2 regions of the Bacillus sp. MT94 genome follow, and region 2 is predicted to be linked to the other one. Evidence: a T-box and tRNA genes for the amino acid it is inferred to sense, from the RefSeq annotation. Region 2 holds a T-box; the other holds one or more tRNA genes.

Region 1 (8,627 bases), 350 kb from region 2:
ATTGTAAGACCATCGTTAGCGACCTCAAAAGGTGTGAACTGAATAGAGTTTTTCTTCATCTCATTTTTCTCGACTTGTTTCATTACTCTCGAAGCATTATTTATATCTACTTCTCCTTTACTGAAACGATTAAATCCTCCTCCAGTTCCAGAAACACTGATGGAAATTTTCACGTCTGGATGCACCTTTGTATATTCCTCCGCTACTGCTTCTATAATAGGAAAAACCGTTGAGGATCCATCAACTCTCACTTCTCCCATATCATTTAAAGCAAATGCAGTAGACATTTCAAAACAGAGGAACCATATCGATAGTACGAAAATTATAATCGGTGTACGCATCCATTTCACGTGTTCTTCCTCCTAGAAGTAACCGGAAATAACAGGATTACAGATATAAGAATACTGCTAAACTATTAATTCGGTTTTAATTGTTTGTAAAAGTTTTGTAAAGTTCCACAAAAATCAACATACGATAAAGTGAAACTTTAATCAGCCCTCACCAATCGGGCTTTTACGGACAGCCCGACCCCCACCTAACTTCTTTGCTTTCACTGAATTTTGAGATGGGGGTCTTACTGCCCGTTAATAACGGGATACAATTTTAATCGGTAGTAGTTATTCATTTTCTCTGATAATTTCCCTATAAAACAGTTATCCCCTATCTCATCATATACAAGTATTATTTATAAGGCCGCGTGTTTCCCAATATTGTATACTTGTCCACATTTATTACACGATATGCATAAACCATAAAAAAAAGCACACTATCTTTTCAGATAGTGTGCTTTTTTAAAATTTTTTTATTCATCATCTTGATCTTTATTTTTATTGTTTTTATCATCTTTTGGAGCTTCACCATTTACTTCTTGGTTTTTTAAATCAAAGTAGGCGTCCATAATTTCACGACCAATATATCCATTAATACCAGTCTTATCATCATGTACCCATGGAACGACAACAGAGAATGCTACTTCTGGATCTTCAAGTGGCGCATAACCTACTAATGTTAAGTTATATGTTTCCACACGTTCACCATTTGCCTTTCTACCAATCTCTTTATCTCCGCCATACACAGTTTGCGCGGTACCTGTCTTCCCTGCCGCTTTATATTTTGCACCTGTAAAGTATTTGGTAGCTGTACCACCTGAATCATTATACACTTGTCTAAATCCTTCTTGAACACGTTTAATTTGCGATTCTGGCATATCAACACGATTTAATACTTTCGGTTCCATAGATTGAACAACTTTCCCAACTTCATCTGGTTTCACTGCCGGTTGACGAATTTCTTTTACAACTTGTGGTTGCATACGATATCCACCATTGGCAATCGTCGAAATATATTGCGCTAATTGAAGCGGTGTATACGTATCATACTGTCCAATTGATAAATCTAGTAAGAAACCTGGTTGACTACCTCTCCCCATCTGACCAGCAGATTCATTCGGTAAATCAATTCCTGTTTTTACACCAAGTCCAAACTGTCCGAAATAATAACGCATCGTATCAAATGCTTTTTGAGGTATATCTAACGTACCACCTCTCACATATGGAACACCAGCGATATTCATCGCTGTTTTAAACATATAAACGTTAGAAGACATTTTTAAAGCTGTAAGGTCATTAATATATCCCATCGTTTTCCAAGATGACTTCGTAGGTGTACCTTTTAATTTAATTGGTTCATCCAATTGTACTGAACCTGGTTGAATCGCACCAGTTTGATATCCAGTAAGTACTGTTGCACCTTTTACAGTTGACCCCATCGGATAAGAACTTGTCATGGTACCTAATGCAAAGTCATTTACTTTCGTTTGACCATCTTCGTTAACTAATTGTTTCCCAGCCATAGATAAAACTTCACCATTTTTTGGGTTCATCATTACAACGAATGCGCGATCTAAAAGAGGTTCGCTTCCTTTAAATCTCATTAAATTCTTCGTAAGAATATCCTCCACGCGCTTTTGTAATTCCATATCAATCGTTAAATTCAGGTCATTACCACTTTGTCCTTTTGATACATTAATCGTTTCTAAAATATTACCGTTTTTATCTGTAACATTTCTAACTTCTGCTTTCGTACCGTGCAGACTATCTTCATACTGTTGTTCAAGATAACTTTTTCCTACTCGGTCATTTCGATTATAATCACGAACAAGATAGTAATCTAGTCTTTCTCTTGGTAAACCTTCGTCAGAAGTTGTTACACCACCAAGTACACTTCGGAACAAATCACCATCATATGCATATTTTCGTTCCCAATCAACACTTGTATCTACTCCCGGCAATTGCGCTAAATTTTCACTAATAATCGCATATTCTTCATCTGTTGCATTTTTCTTAAGAACTTGAGGTGTCATTGCATATCCGCCATCCATCTTACTCTTAATCGCTAGTATTTCTAGATCTTTTGCGGATAATTGATTAATCTCTTCTTCTGTTACACGACTGCGCTGACGCTCGTCTAATTCTTTATCATCAATTTTTTTATCTTTAAACTCTTGACGATCTTTATTCGTAATTTTTTCTTTAGCTTCCTCTTTATGCATAGCAAGCCAATAATCTTTTTTATCGCGATCTGTTAATTTATCTGTCGGTACTTCAATCAAATCTGCTAGCTTTTTCGCTGTTTCTAAGCGATCCTCTGCAGTTGATCCTTTCATTTTTGTAAATGTAATAGTACGAATGGCTGCATTATCTACTACAGGTCGCCCATAACGGTCAAATATTTTCCCACGCGGTACAGGATTACTTATCGTTGAATTTTCTTTCTTCTCCACTTCATTCTTATATTCTTCACCGCGAACAATTTGTACATATCCGAGCCTTACAATAACCGCGGAGAACATTAAAAACACGCAGAAAAACAGCACGTTTAACCGAAAAGGAACGTGGGTCTTTTTCTTATTTTGCTTCTGCTTCTTGCTCATACAAACCCCCTCTACCAACAGCTATGTAATGTGAAAGGGACACCTTCATACAGGTGTCCTCACTGCTGTCTTACATCTTTTTCTATTCTAGCATAAAACAAACGAGAAGTTAACCTTCTGGTTCAGTTTGGTTTTGCGCGTTTCCTTGCGTTACAACACTTGTTTTACTCGCATTTCCCTCATCATATTTGACATTTTTAACTGCAAAATAAATAAGAAAATGTCCAGCACCTAAAATACATAATAAGTAAGGTAAACTTTTTTCAGGTGGAAAGAATAGTACAGCACATAAAAAACTTAAAATGGAACAGATTCTTCCGGCGTTTAACCACAGCTCCCGAACAACGACATATTCCACACGCCATTCTCTCGCATTTTTCGCTCTACCAATTACGTCATATGTCATTGATCCATACGGAACAAGTAAAATAGGATATGCAATCGCAATACATGCCGCATAAATAAGTAATTTCGTGTATGTAACATTGAAAATAACTAAAAAGACGACAGCATATAAAATAATGCCTCCAAGTAAAATTGCTTTTTTTCGCCACTCCTTCTTTAACATACGAGCAACTAAGTAATAACATACAAAGGATACAGCAGAGTTCACTAAACTATATTTCCCTAATGCGAACTCACTATTAGTTGCTAAATAAACATATACTGAAATGACAAAAATAAACGTTCCTTCTCTCAATCCTTGGAAAAAATGAGCTCGTGTAATCTTTCCCCAGTTTTTATCAATCCGTCGTTCTTTCAATACTTGCACGATTTCATAACGCCCTTCACATTCTCTTTTAGATAAAAAGAAGCTTAAGACGACAGCAATTGCAAATAGAACTAATGAAAGAAAGAATATAACAGTATAACCACTCCATTTCTCCATACGTGAAATTGTGTATCCTGCTGCTATTGGTCCGATCATCCCAGAGAAGGATGTAAGAAGTCCAAGAAACCCATTAAAGAAATCTCTTGTTTCTGGTTCTGTAATTTCAAATGTCAATAAGTTAAAAGCCAACCAGTAAAAACCGTATCCTACTCCTAAAAGAGCCCCCATTAATAAAATATACTGAGAAGCACTTTTCCCCGCTACTAAGACAACAATAAAAAAAATTGCGAGCGTTCCTACTCCTATTCGTAATAAAATCGAGCGATCGATACGTTTCGCTAATTTTCCCCCTACAAGAAATGTGAGAGGCTGTAATATAACGCTGGCCAAATTATACAAGCCAAGATTCACATAATTTTGTGTTTGTTTCCATAAATAAATATTTACAAACGTATTCGATAAAGAAATTGCGAGCGTGTATAAACCTCCTATAAGGAGCAATAACACTAAATCCCGATTCACTTCAACGTCACCAATTATATGTTTCCACTTCATACACAACTCTCCTTTACTTCATGTTCTAGTCTTCCAAAGACAAGCCCAATTATGTAAAAGGAAAGCATAGAAAAAAGCTAGGGGTTCTCCCCTAGCTTTTTTCTATATTTATTACAATTATTTTGCTTCTTGGTAACGTTTTTCAGCAGCGTTCCAATCTACAACGTTCCAGAATGCACCGATGTAGTCTGGACGACGGTTTTGGTAGTTTAAGTAGTAAGCATGCTCCCAAACATCTAAACCGATAACTGGCGTTTTACCTTCAGTTAAAGGAGAATCTTGGTTTGGAGTGCTTGTTACTTCTAGCTCACCATTGTTTACTACTAACCAAGCCCAACCAGAACCGAAGCGAGTTGCGCCAGCTTTTGCGAATTCTTCTTTGAATGCATCGAAGCTACCGAATTTTGCTTCAATTGCAGTTGCAAGTTCACCTACAGGTTGTCCTCCGCCGTTTGGAGATAGGATTGTCCAGAAGAATGTATGGTTAGCATGTCCGCCACCATTGTTACGTACTGCTGTACGGATTGCTTCTGGTACTTCGTTTAAGTTTGCAACTAATTCTTCTACGCTTTTGTCAGCTAATTCTGCATGACCTTCTAAAGCAGCGTTTAAGTTTGTAATGTACGTGTTGTGATGTTTTGTATGATGGATGTTCATTGTTTCTTTGTCAAAGTGAGGCTCTAAAGCATCATACGCATAAGGTAAATTTGGTAATTCGTGTTTTGCCATTGTTATATTCCTCCCAGTTTATGTATTGCCACTTAAGTGACATACAACTTCATTCTACCCTAATTGCCATAGGGTGCAAACAAATAAATCACATTGTCTTGCTATCATTAAAGTAGCAAAATTCCCACTTCTTTTCAATTAAAATGCTCATATATTCCGTAAAAAAAGCTTCCTTCTACAAGGAAGCTTCCTGCTAACATAATAAACATGCGAAATGGATATGGACCCTGTAGGACTCGAACCTACGACCGGACGGTTATGAGCCGTCTGCTCTAACCAGCTGAGCTAAGGGTCCACAATTATGTATGTAACAACATATCAAATAAAGGAATTCCTATCAGATATGCCCTTTAAGAAATGTAAGATAAATTTACCATATAGAAAAGAAAAGTGTCAATTGTATTTTTCTTATTTAAAAGAAGAAAGTTAATAAAAAGAAATTTAGTTATCTCCACTATATGTAAATATAATATATCTTGAGATTCTCTAGATTCCTACGTTACAATGATTTTATACATACATAAAGGAAGTGAATCTATGTCCATATTTACCCAATTCGTAAAAAGCATATACTCGCCTAAAGATATGGCGCTATTCCGTTTTCAAAAAATCGGTAAAACCATTTTGTATATTATGCTACTTTGCTTAATTACTACTATTCCAAGAACTTTTTTGTACGGTAGTTTTATCCAAGATGGTGTAGGCATGGTAAATCAAGTCATCGATAAAGATTTACCTGATTTTAAAATTGAAAATGGCGAACTAAAAGCCGATATTGATCAGCCTATTGAAAAAGAAGAAGGAAATGCACTTTTCGTATTTGATCCAAATTCAACAGACCTAGAAAAATATCAAAATAAAACAGGTTTATTTGTTTTAAAAGATAAAGTAGTCTCTATGGGAAATGGTCAAACACAAACGTATTCTTATAACGATTTGTTAGGTGCATCTCTTGAGAAAAAAGATCTACAAGAATTTATTTCTTTATTCGATAATATTTATCCAATTTTATTATTTGTTATTGGATTCTTAGTGTACCTATTCCAATTATTCATCACTTTTGTAGGCGTGACTTTACTTGCGTTCATCGGTTCTGCTATGAGCGGTCAACGTAAACTATCCTATAAACAAGTTTGGACACTAACTGCATACAGCTACACAATCCCAACCATTTTCTTCATGATTATGGATTTATTCAAAATCGTCGTACCTGGCGCAACATTCATTTATATCGCTGTTGTTTTAATCGTTCTATACTTAACGATTAAAGAGGTACCCCAACCGAAAGAAAAATAAAAAAATGCCTAAATAGGCATTTTTTTTTTGGACAAGCATATATTCCTAGCAAAGGAGTGAAGAATATGAAGAGGTTAGGTATATTTCTATTCGTGCTTGTTCTCGGTTATATATTTTATTACGATATAAAAATCGGTACTTTACCGATGTTAAGTTCATATAAAAAAACAACTGCTGCCCAAACGATTAAAAAAGAAAACACAGACAGCCAACAAAATAAAGAGAATAAAACAGAAAAAGAAACGGATACATCTTATAAAACAATTGAAGTAAAAACTGGCGAGACAGTTCTTTCTATTACAGAACAAATTAACAAGAAAAAAATTCCTTCCATAGAAAAAGTCATTGACGACTTTAAACAATTAAACAAAAGTACATCTGCTACAAAAATACAAATTGGAAAGTCTTATAAATTCCCGTTATATCAATAAGCCATCACTTAATCCTTGTCAATTACATAAAGGCGCTGATACAATAGTAAAAGTGAAACCGAGCACTTCGGTTTCTATAGCCCTATATCACGTATACTATCATTGATATGAGGGACTAAATAAGAAACTTCTTTTATAAGGAGAGCGATCTATTCGTGAATGAAATGACTCATCGTACAAAAACACGTCCAGTTAAAGTCGGTAATTTAACAATTGGCGGTAATAATGAATTAATTATACAAAGTATGACAACAACAAAAACACATGATGTTGAAGCAACAGTTGCTGAAATCAAGCGTTTAGAAGAAGCTGGCTGTCAAGTCGTCCGCGTTGCCGTTCCAGATGAACGCGCAGCTAATGCTATTGCTGATATAAAAAAACAAATCAACATTCCACTTGTTGCTGATATTCATTTTGATTATCGCCTTGCTTTAAAAGCAATTGAAGGTGGCATTGATAAAGTACGTATCAATCCAGGTAATATTGGTCGTCGCCATAAAGTAGAAGCTGTTGTAAATGCAGCAAAAGAGCGCGGTATTCCAATCCGTATTGGTGTAAACGCTGGTTCATTAGAGCGCCACATTTTAGAAAAGTACGGATACCCAACTGCTGATGGTATGGTTGAGAGCGCGCTACATCATATTAAAATTTTAGAGGACTTAGATTTCCACGATATTATCGTATCTATGAAAGCCTCTGATGTTAACTTAGCAATCGAAGCATACGAGAAAGCTGCTCGCGCTTTTGATTACCCATTACATTTAGGTATTACAGAATCTGGAACATTGTTTGCTGGAACTGTAAAAAGTGCCGCTGGTCTTGGAGCAATCTTAAGTAAAGGCATCGGAAATACACTACGTATTTCATTAAGTGCTGATCCAGTTGAAGAAGTAAAAGTTGCTCGTGAATTATTAAAATCATTCGGTCTTGCGTCTAACGCAGCGACACTTATCTCTTGTCCAACTTGTGGTCGTATTGAAATCGATTTAATTAGCATCGCTAACGAAGTGGAAGAATACATCTCTACACTTCAAGTACCAATTAAAGTTGCAGTACTTGGTTGCGCTGTAAATGGTCCTGGTGAAGCTCGTGAAGCTGATATCGGTATTGCTGGTGCACGTGGAGAGGGATTATTATTCCGTAAAGGGCAAGTCGTTCGTAAAGTACCAGAAGAAACAATGGTAGAAGAACTGAAAAAAGAAATCGACGTAATTGCTGCTGAAATGGCTGCTGAACGAGAAAAAGAAAAAGAGACACAAGAACAATAAAAAGAAGGTTGCCACAATATTTGTGAGCAACCTTCTTTTCTACGTAAAAAAGCTCGTCAGTTATATAACCGACGAGCTTTTACTTTGCACATTTTGGACAACGACCATATATTTCAAACTTATGACCCGTTACTTCATAACCAGTAAAATCTTTATTCATAAAATCCATTGGGCAGGAAGTAATCTCTTTCGTCCCACCACAATCCAAACAAATAAAATGATGATGATGTTCCATAATAGAACAAGTGAAACGAAAATGTTTTTCACCATTTAATTCCGTTTGTTCTAAAACACCAATCTCAGCAAAAACTGTTAAGTTACGATAAATCGTATCAAAACTAAGCCCTGGATAATCGTCTTTCATATGCTCTAAAACGTCTTTCGCAGTTAAATAACGATTATGTGCTGCAAATAATCTGAGCATCTCTTCTCTTTTTCCAGTATGTTTGTATCCTTTTTCCTTCATTAGGCGTAAAGCTTCTGTTAGATTCATACCTATCCCTACTTTATGCAGTTTTTTTCTTCTTCCATAAAATCGCACCGATTAAAATAAGAACTGCTATCATAACAATTGTACCACCTGG
Region 2 (8,627 bases):
ATATGCTTGGGATTTCACAGTCATACATTTCGCGTTTAGAAAAAAGAATTATAAAAAGATTACGAAAAGAATTTAATAAAATGGTGTGAAGAATAGGACCAGCCGTTATGTAGGCTGGTCTTATTCTATTTAGTTGTATTAGGAAAGATAATTTAAATGAAAAATCGTGAAAAAACCATATGCATAAAATCCCCTTCAAAGGAAATACTTTACACTGTACAGCAACTCCCGATAGGAGGGAACACTTTGACGAGAAACAAAGTAGAAATTTGCGGTGTTGATACAGCTAAACTTCCAGTATTAAAAAATGAAGAGATGCGTAAATTATTTCGTGAAATGCAAAGTGGAGAGATAAGCGCAAGAGAAAAATTAGTGAATGGAAACTTACGTCTTGTACTGAGCGTCATCCAAAGATTTAATAACAGAGGAGAATATGTTGACGATTTATTCCAAGTTGGTTGCATCGGACTTATGAAATCAATTGATAATTTTGATTTAGGCCAAAATGTAAAATTTTCAACGTATGCTGTGCCGATGATTATTGGGGAAATACGCAGATATTTGCGTGATAATAATCCGATTCGCGTATCGCGCTCATTGCGAGATATTGCGTATAAAGCTTTGCAAGTAAGAGAGAAGTTAATTGCAGAAAATTCAAAAGAACCAACAGCAATGGATATTGCAAAAGTGCTAGAAGTAACTCATGAAGAGATAGTATTTGCTTTAGATGCAATTCAAGATCCAGTTTCATTATTTGAACCGATTTATAATGATGGAGGAGATCCTATCTTTGTTATGGATCAGTTAAGTGATGAAAAACAAAAGGACGAGCAGTGGGTTGAAGAACTAGCATTGAAAGAAGGAATGAAGCGTTTAAATGATCGAGAGAAAATGATTATTAGAAAACGTTTCTTCCAAGGAAAGACACAGATGGAAGTTGCAGAAGAAATTGGGATTTCCCAAGCTCAAGTATCACGTTTAGAGAAGTCAGCCATTAAACAAATGAATAAAACGATTCAAGGATAAGGTCTCACCAATTATGGTGAGACCTTTTTATATGTAATATGGTTTGTGCTCATAGTAGGGGATTAGTGTTCATATAATGAAACTAGCATGGTGTTTCGTATAGGTGGCTTCCTGTAAATATGAGAAACAGCTTCCAATTCGTCATATAAGGGAGAGGGTAAAAATGGTGATACGAATTTCAGAGTTACAGATGAAGGATGTTATAAATATTTCAGATGGAAAAAGGATTGGGAATATTGGAGATATTGAAATTGATATGAACACAGGGCAAGTTTGTTCTGTTATTATTTCCAAACAGACACGTATGCTAGGTATTTTTGGAAAAGATGTTGAGATTGTAATTCCTTGGAAGGAAATTGTGAAAATTGGGGAGGATGTCATACTTGTAAGAGTAGATCCTGTTAATACTGTAACAGAATCAATACAAACACCGACAATTTCATAAAGAATATTACAAATTCCTCTTTTTTTTCTGTTAGGATTATGAAAAAATAAAAGTATGGTAAAATAGACAGGAAGTACCATGCTTTTTTCTGTTATTTTAATTAAAAGGAGCCGCTTTATTATGAGAGAACCATTTAAATATGTGGACGGTATACTGTATTTACAAGCGTGGAAAGAACTTGGAAACATTACTGCTGGATTTACGACAAAAGATGGTGGGATAAGTACGGGCTCCTTTCATGCGATGAATTTAGGATTACATGTGAATGATATCGTGGAGAACGTTCATGAAAACAGACGCATTTTAGCAAATAAGTTACAAAAACCATTAGAAAACTGGATTTGCTCTGAACAAGTTCATGATCATCATGTTGAAAAAGTAGGGCAACAGGAAAAAGGAAGTGGCGTTTATTTATATGAGGACGGCATTTCAAAAACAGATGGCATTTATACGAGTAATGAAGATGTTCTGTTAACGTCTTGTTACGCGGATTGTGTTCCGCTCTATTTTTATGCACCATCACATGGTATGATAGGACTTGCGCATGCTGGATGGAAAGGCACTGTACAAGAGATTGCAAAGGAAATGATTCAAAAGTGGAATGCAGAAGGTATTTCAAGTGATGAAATTCATGTTGCAATTGGACCGTCGATTGGATCTTGTTGTTATGTTGTGGATGATCGTGTATTAACAGCAGCACAGAAAGTAATTAACGGTGCTGTTCCTCATCAAAAAATTTCTGACGGGCAGTACGCAATTAATTTAAAAGAAATTAATCGTATATTATGTGTACAAGCAGGCATAAAAGAAGAGCATATTGTAATGTCATCTCTTTGTACAAGCTGTGAAGAGCAACTATTTTTCTCTCATCGTCGTGATCAAGGTAAGACAGGAAGAATGTTGAGTTTCATAGGTTTTAAGGAGGAAGGAAGCAAGTGACAGTACAAGAAAATTTAGTAATTGTAAACGAAGCTATTAAAGAATCTTGCGTTCGAGCTGGACGTTCGTTGCAAGATATTAAACTTGTTGCAGTGACAAAAACTGTAGGGATTGAAAAAACAAACGAAGTAATTGAAACTGGAATTATCGATTTAGGTGAAAATAGAAATGAAGGTTTCTTACAGAAATATGAGCATTTCGGTTCAAAAGTTAATTGGCACTTTATTGGCTCATTACAAACGAGAAAAGTAAAAGAAATCATTAATGAAATTGATTATTTACATTCGTTAGATCGTCTTTCCCTGGCGAAAGAAATTCAGAAACGTGCTGATAAGAAAGTGAAATGCTTTATTCAAGTGAAAACCTCATCTGAAGAATCGAAGCAAGGATTAGCAATAGAAGAGGTTGTTTCTTTTATTCAAAGTTTGCAAGAATTCGATAAAATTGAAGTGGTTGGACTAATGACGATGGCTCCATTTACAGAAGAAGAGGAAGAAATCAGACGCTGTTTTAAGGAATTACGTATGTTGCAAACAAAGGTGCAGGAGCTAGAGTTATTACATGCGCCATGTAAAGAATTATCAATGGGAATGTCCAACGATTACACGATTGCAATTGAAGAAGGGGCTACATATATTCGTTTGGGAACGATTTTAGTAGGAAAAGCGTAAAAGGAAGGAGAATCTTATTATGAGTTGGTCAAAAGTAAAATACTTCTTTTTTGATACACCGGAAGAAAAAGAAGCAGCTCAATATGGTTATGAAAAGGAGCAAACAGACATGAAAAAGCAGCAAGATCCACCAGAACAACAAGATGTTACGTTTCCAAAAGCGCAACCGAAGCAAAATGTTGTGAGTATTGAAACAGCAAAACAATCTTCAAAAGTTGTTTTATTAGAACCACGCACATATTCGGAAGCACAAGGGATTGCGGACCACTTAAAAGGTAGACGAGCTGTTGTAATTAATTTGCAGAGAATGTCTACTGATCAAGCGGTACGTATCGTTGACTTTTTAAGTGGTACTGTATACGCTATAGGCGGGGACATTCAAAAAATAGGACCAAAAACATTTATGTGTACACCTGAAAATGTTGATATTGTTGGTGCAATTTCAGAGTTATTCGGTGAAGAAGAAGAAACAAATATAAAGAGGTGGTAATACGCCATGACAACAGTTTTAATGGTGTTAAGTTCTGCTATCGAGATTTACTCGTGGGCACTGATTATTTACATTCTCCTATCATGGTTTCCTGGTGCAAAGGAATCATCTTTTGGAGAGTTCTTGGCGCGAATTTGTGAACCGTATTTAGAACCATTCCGCAGATTTATTCCGCCGCTTGGTATGATTGATATTTCTCCACTCGTTGCGATTTTTGCGTTAAAACTTGCTAAAAGTGGTTTGTTCAGTTTGTTCAGCTATTTCTTATAGTAAGAGGTTAAATACATGAGCATTTACGAACATTTTAGGCCTGATGAAGAGGTCTTTGTAGATAAAGTGCTGGAGTGGAAGCGAACAGCGGAGTACCATCAAGTGAAATTAACAGATTTCCTTGATCCAAGACAGCAACAAATTGTTTCTATGGTAATTGGACAAGGAGATGTCGCTGTGCAATTTGGTGGTGCAACGCCTAATGCAGAGCGTAAAAGAGCACTCATTTATCCAGACTATCTAGAATTAAATGAAGAAGAATTTCAAGTAGAAGTATTAGAAATTGACTATCCTTCCAAGTTTTATACGCTAGAACATAGGCAAATATTAGGTACATTTATGTCTCTTGGTTTAACGAGAGAAAAATGTGGTGATATTTTGCTGCAAGAAAATCGTGCCCAAATTGTAGTTGCGAAAGAAATCGTATCGTACATTGAGATGAACTTACAAGCAATAGGAAAAGTAAAAGTCTCCTTATCAGCAGTGCAAGGAGAACAAATTCTACAAATACATGAAACGTGGGGGGAGAAATCTGGAACGGTTTCTTCACTTCGTTTAGATGTTATGTTAGCTGAAATGTTACATTTATCTAGACAGAAAGTACAACCTTTCATAAAAAATGGTTTAGTAAAAGTCAATTGGAAAACAGTGGAGCAAACTTCTTATGAATGTTATCCAGGAGACGTTTTTTCTGTTAGAGGATATGGCCGAAGTAAATTATTTTCTGTAGAAGGTAGAACAAAACGCGACAAATGGAGAATTTTGTATGGTATACTAAAATGATTGGTTTTTTAGAAGGAAATCCTCCTATTTTGTCGAAGAAAAGATATAATTGAAAGAGGAAATTTAGATAACTACTTGGAGGTGGCGTTGTGCCGTTAACACCATTAGATATTCATAACAAAGAATTTGGTCGCGGATTCCGTGGCTATGATGAAGATCAAGTAAATGAGTTTCTTGATCAAATTATCAAAGATTATGAATTGGTCATTCGTGAGAAAAAAGCTTTAGAAGAAAAAGTTGCGCAGTTAGAAGGGAAGTTAGATCATTTCTCTAATATTGAAGATACGTTAAACAAATCTATCGTTGTTGCGCAAGAAGCAGCGGAAGAAGTAAAACGTAATGCGCAAAAAGAAGCGAAATTAATTGTGCGTGAAGCTGAAAAGAATGCTGATCGTATTATTAACGAAGCATTAGTAAAATCAAGAAAAGTTGCTTTTGATATTGAAGAGCTAAAGAAACAAGCGAAAGTATTCCGAACTCGTTTCCGTATGTTATTAGAAACACAGCTTGAAATGTTAAACAACGATGATTGGGATAAACTAATTGAGTTAGAAGACGAAGTAGATGAACTGTTGAAAAAAGAAGAAACAGTGTAAGCTTGACGTTTTTCTCATTATTACATATAATTTTAAACAACATATTTATTAAGAAAAACGAAGATAGGGATAAGTACCTTTTCAAACCTTATATAGCGAACTGAGGATGGTGTAAGCTCAGGATAAGGAGATAGTGGGAATATCACCCTGGAGTTCCGCGCTGAATAAATAGAGTAAGCGTAGGCGTGTATTCGCGTTAAGAATATAAAGAGGATTCTATACATATGTATATGATCTACTAGGGTGGTACCGCGGGAGACTTTCTCGTCCCTTTTTGGGATGAGAAAGTCTCTTTTTTATTCCGTTTTTTAAGTATTTCTTTTATACATGTAAGGAGGAATTGAGCATGGAGTACAAAAATACATTACTGATGCCGAAAACAGAGTTCCCAATGCGTGGGAACTTACCAAAACGTGAGCCTGCAATGCAAGAAAAATGGGCTGAAATGAATATTTACGAAAAAGTACAAGAACATACAAAAGGTCGTCCTTTATTTGTATTGCATGATGGACCTCCATATGCGAATGGTGACATTCATATGGGACATGCATTAAATAAAGTATTAAAAGACTTTATTGTTCGTTATAAATCAATGACTGGTTTTAGTGCGCCATATGTTCCAGGATGGGATACGCACGGTTTACCAATTGAACAAGCTTTAACAAATAAAGGCGTAAAGCGTAAAGAAATGACAGTTGCTGAGTTCCGTAAGTTATGTGCAGAGTATGCATATGAACAAGTAGAACGTCAACGTGAACAATTTAAGCGTTTAGGTGTACGTGCAGATTGGGATAATCCATATATTACTTTAGAGCCAGCTTATGAAGCACAACAAATTAAAGTGTTTGGTGACATGGCGAAAAAAGGTTATATCTATAAAGGTCAAAAACCAGTTTACTGGTCTCCAACGAGTGAATCTGCTTTAGCAGAAGCTGAAATTGAATATCAAGATAAAAAATCAGCATCTATTTACGTAGCATTCCCTGTAAAAGATGGAAAGAATGTATTAGAAGGTGATGAAAAGTACATCATTTGGACAACAACACCTTGGACATTACCTGCAAACTTAGGTATTTCTGTTCACCCAGAGCTTGAATATAGTATTGTAAAAGTAAATGATGAGAAATATATCATTGCTTCTGAGCTGTTTGAGACAGTTGCAAAAACGTTAGAGTGGGAAAATGCTGAAGTTGTGAAAACAGTAAAAGGTAGCGAACTTGAGTACACAGTTGCAAAACATCCATTCTACGATCGTGATTCATTAGTTATGCTAGGAGATCACGTAACAACAGATGCAGGTACAGGTTGTGTTCATACAGCACCAGGACACGGGGAAGATGACTTCGTTGTTGGTAAAAAGTATGGATTAGAAGTACTTTGCCCAGTCGATGATAAAGGTGTATTAACAAATGAAGCACCTGGATTTGAAGGCTTATTCTATGATAAAGCTAACAAGCCAATTACAGAAAAATTAGAAGAAGTAGGCGCGTTACTGAAACTAACATTCATTACACATTCATACCCACATGATTGGAGAACGAAAAAACCAATTATTTTCCGTGCGACAGCACAGTGGTTTGCATCTATTGAAGCATTCCGTAAAGAATTAATAGAAGCTGTAGCGGAAACGAAATGGGTACCAGCATGGGGAGAAACTCGTCTTCATAATATGGTTCGTGACCGTGGTGACTGGTGTATTTCTCGTCAGCGTGCATGGGGTGTGCCAATTCCGGTATTCTATGCTGAGAATGGTGATCCAATTATTACGGATGAAACAATTAACCATGTAGCAGATTTATTCCGTGAACACGGTTCTAACGTATGGTTCGAGCGTGAAGCGAAAGATCTATTACCAGAAGGATTTACACATCCGGGTAGCCCAAATGGCGAATTCCGTAAAGAAACAGACATCATGGATGTATGGTTCGATTCAGGTTCTTCTCACCAAGCGGTATTAGAAGAGCGCGAAGATTTACAGCGTCCAGCTGATTTATATTTAGAAGGATCTGACCAGTATCGTGGTTGGTTTAACTCTTCATTATCAACAGCAGTTGCTGTAACAGGTAAAGCTCCATATAAAGGCGTATTAAGTCACGGTTTCGTACTAGATGGTGAAGGACGTAAAATGAGTAAGTCGATTGGAAACATCGTCGTACCGAAGAAAATTATGGATCAATTAGGCGGAGACATTTTACGCTTATGGGTATCTTCTGTTGACTATCAATCTGACGTACGTATTTCAGATGATATTTTAAAACAAGTAGCAGAAGTGTATCGTAAAATCCGTAACACATTCCGTTTCTTATTAGGAAACTTAGACGACTTTAAGCCAAGTGAAAATGCAGTAGCTGTAGCTGAACTTCGTGAAGTAGATCGTTACATGTTAGTGAAATTAAATGACTTAATTACAAAAGTTAAAGAAGCATATGAGACATACGACTTCGCTGCTGTGTATCATGCAATTCATAACTTCTGTACAATTGATTTAAGTTCATTCTACTTAGACTTTGCAAAAGACATTTTATACATTGAAGGTGCAAATCACGAAGATCGTCGTGCAATTCAAACTGTATTATATGATGTTCTTGTTGCGTTAACAAAACTTGTAACACCAATCTTACCGCATACAGCTGATGAAGTATGGCCATACATTCCAGGCGTAACAGAAGAAAGTGTACAATTAACTGATATGCCAGAAGCTGTACAATTAGATGACGCGGAAGCGTTAAAAACAAAATGGGATGCATTTATGACATTACGTGATGACGTGTTAAAAGCACTAGAAGTAGCTCGTAATGAAAAAGTAATCGGTAAGTCATTAAATGCAAGCATTACGCTATATCCAACTGCAGAAATGAAAGCTATGTTAGAGTCTATTAGCGAAGACTTAAAGCAATTATTCATCGTTTCTGAGTATAAACTTGGTGGTATGATGGATGAAGCGCCAGCAGATGCACCGAAGTATGAACATACAGCGGTTGTTGTTGCTCAAGCAACTGGTGAAACATGTGAACGTTGTTGGGTAGTTTCAGAAACAATTGGTAAAGATGCTGAACATGAAACATTATGTGAGCGTTGTGCAACAGTTGTTAAAGAAAACTATGTAAAATAATAAAAAACTGACTGCTATTCATGCAGTCAGTTTTTTTGTTGATGGCATATCAAAAAAACTTTTCAGACTCTTTCCTGTGAAGGAAAAATGTGTGTGAGGTAAGCAAATAAATTTCGGACACACTAACTGTACATTACAGCTAGGAGGAATGTACACGTGAATGAAATTTACATGGAAATAAAAGAAGAATTGCAATTGATGAGAAAAGAGTTGCAAGAGAGACTAGCTAAAGAAGTAATGCACAAATATGATGTCGAGTTCAGCCAAGAGCTTGGATATGAAATTAAGGAAGAGA

The links. The T-box of region 2 lies ahead of ileS2 (isoleucine--tRNA ligase). A T-box ahead of a tRNA ligase gene usually reads a tRNA of that ligase, here a tRNA-Ile.
Region 1: it encodes a tRNA-Ile, which carries the amino acid that the T-box ahead of ileS2 (isoleucine--tRNA ligase) is inferred to sense. The anticodon was not compared.

The regions. Positions count from the first base shown of each region.
Region 1 is NZ_JBXAEZ010000002.1:563,350-571,976, forward strand. It holds gene AC1Q51_RS08645 (PstS family phosphate ABC transporter substrate-binding protein) at 1-341, opposite strand, end outside; gene AC1Q51_RS08650 (peptidoglycan D,D-transpeptidase FtsI family protein) at 803-2,932, opposite strand; gene AC1Q51_RS08655 (MFS transporter) at 3,042-4,319, opposite strand; gene sodA (superoxide dismutase [Mn]) at 4,437-5,048, opposite strand; tRNA gene AC1Q51_RS08665 (tRNA-Ile) at 5,270-5,343, opposite strand; gene yqgB (protein YqgB) at 5,586-6,344, shown strand; gene yqfZ (protein YqfZ) at 6,410-6,775, shown strand; gene ispG (flavodoxin-dependent (E)-4-hydroxy-3-methylbut-2-enyl-diphosphate synthase) at 6,940-8,043, shown strand; gene AC1Q51_RS08685 (Fur family transcriptional regulator) at 8,123-8,536, opposite strand; gene AC1Q51_RS08690 (metal ABC transporter permease) at 8,550-8,627, opposite strand, start outside.
Region 2 is NZ_JBXAEZ010000002.1:211,632-220,258, reverse strand. It holds gene sigE (RNA polymerase sporulation sigma factor SigE) at 1-89, shown strand, start outside; gene sigG (RNA polymerase sporulation sigma factor SigG) at 247-1,026, shown strand; gene AC1Q51_RS06725 (YlmC/YmxH family sporulation protein) at 1,190-1,471, shown strand; gene pgeF (peptidoglycan editing factor PgeF) at 1,592-2,410, shown strand; gene AC1Q51_RS06715 (YggS family pyridoxal phosphate-dependent enzyme) at 2,407-3,081, shown strand; gene AC1Q51_RS06710 (cell division protein SepF) at 3,101-3,571, shown strand; gene AC1Q51_RS06705 (YggT family protein) at 3,578-3,841, shown strand; gene AC1Q51_RS06700 (YlmH family RNA-binding protein) at 3,857-4,624, shown strand; gene divIVA (septum site-determining protein DivIVA) at 4,714-5,220, shown strand; T-box leader at 5,272-5,495, shown strand; gene ileS2 (isoleucine--tRNA ligase) at 5,567-8,332, shown strand; gene AC1Q51_RS06685 (TraR/DksA C4-type zinc finger protein) at 8,489-8,627, shown strand, end outside.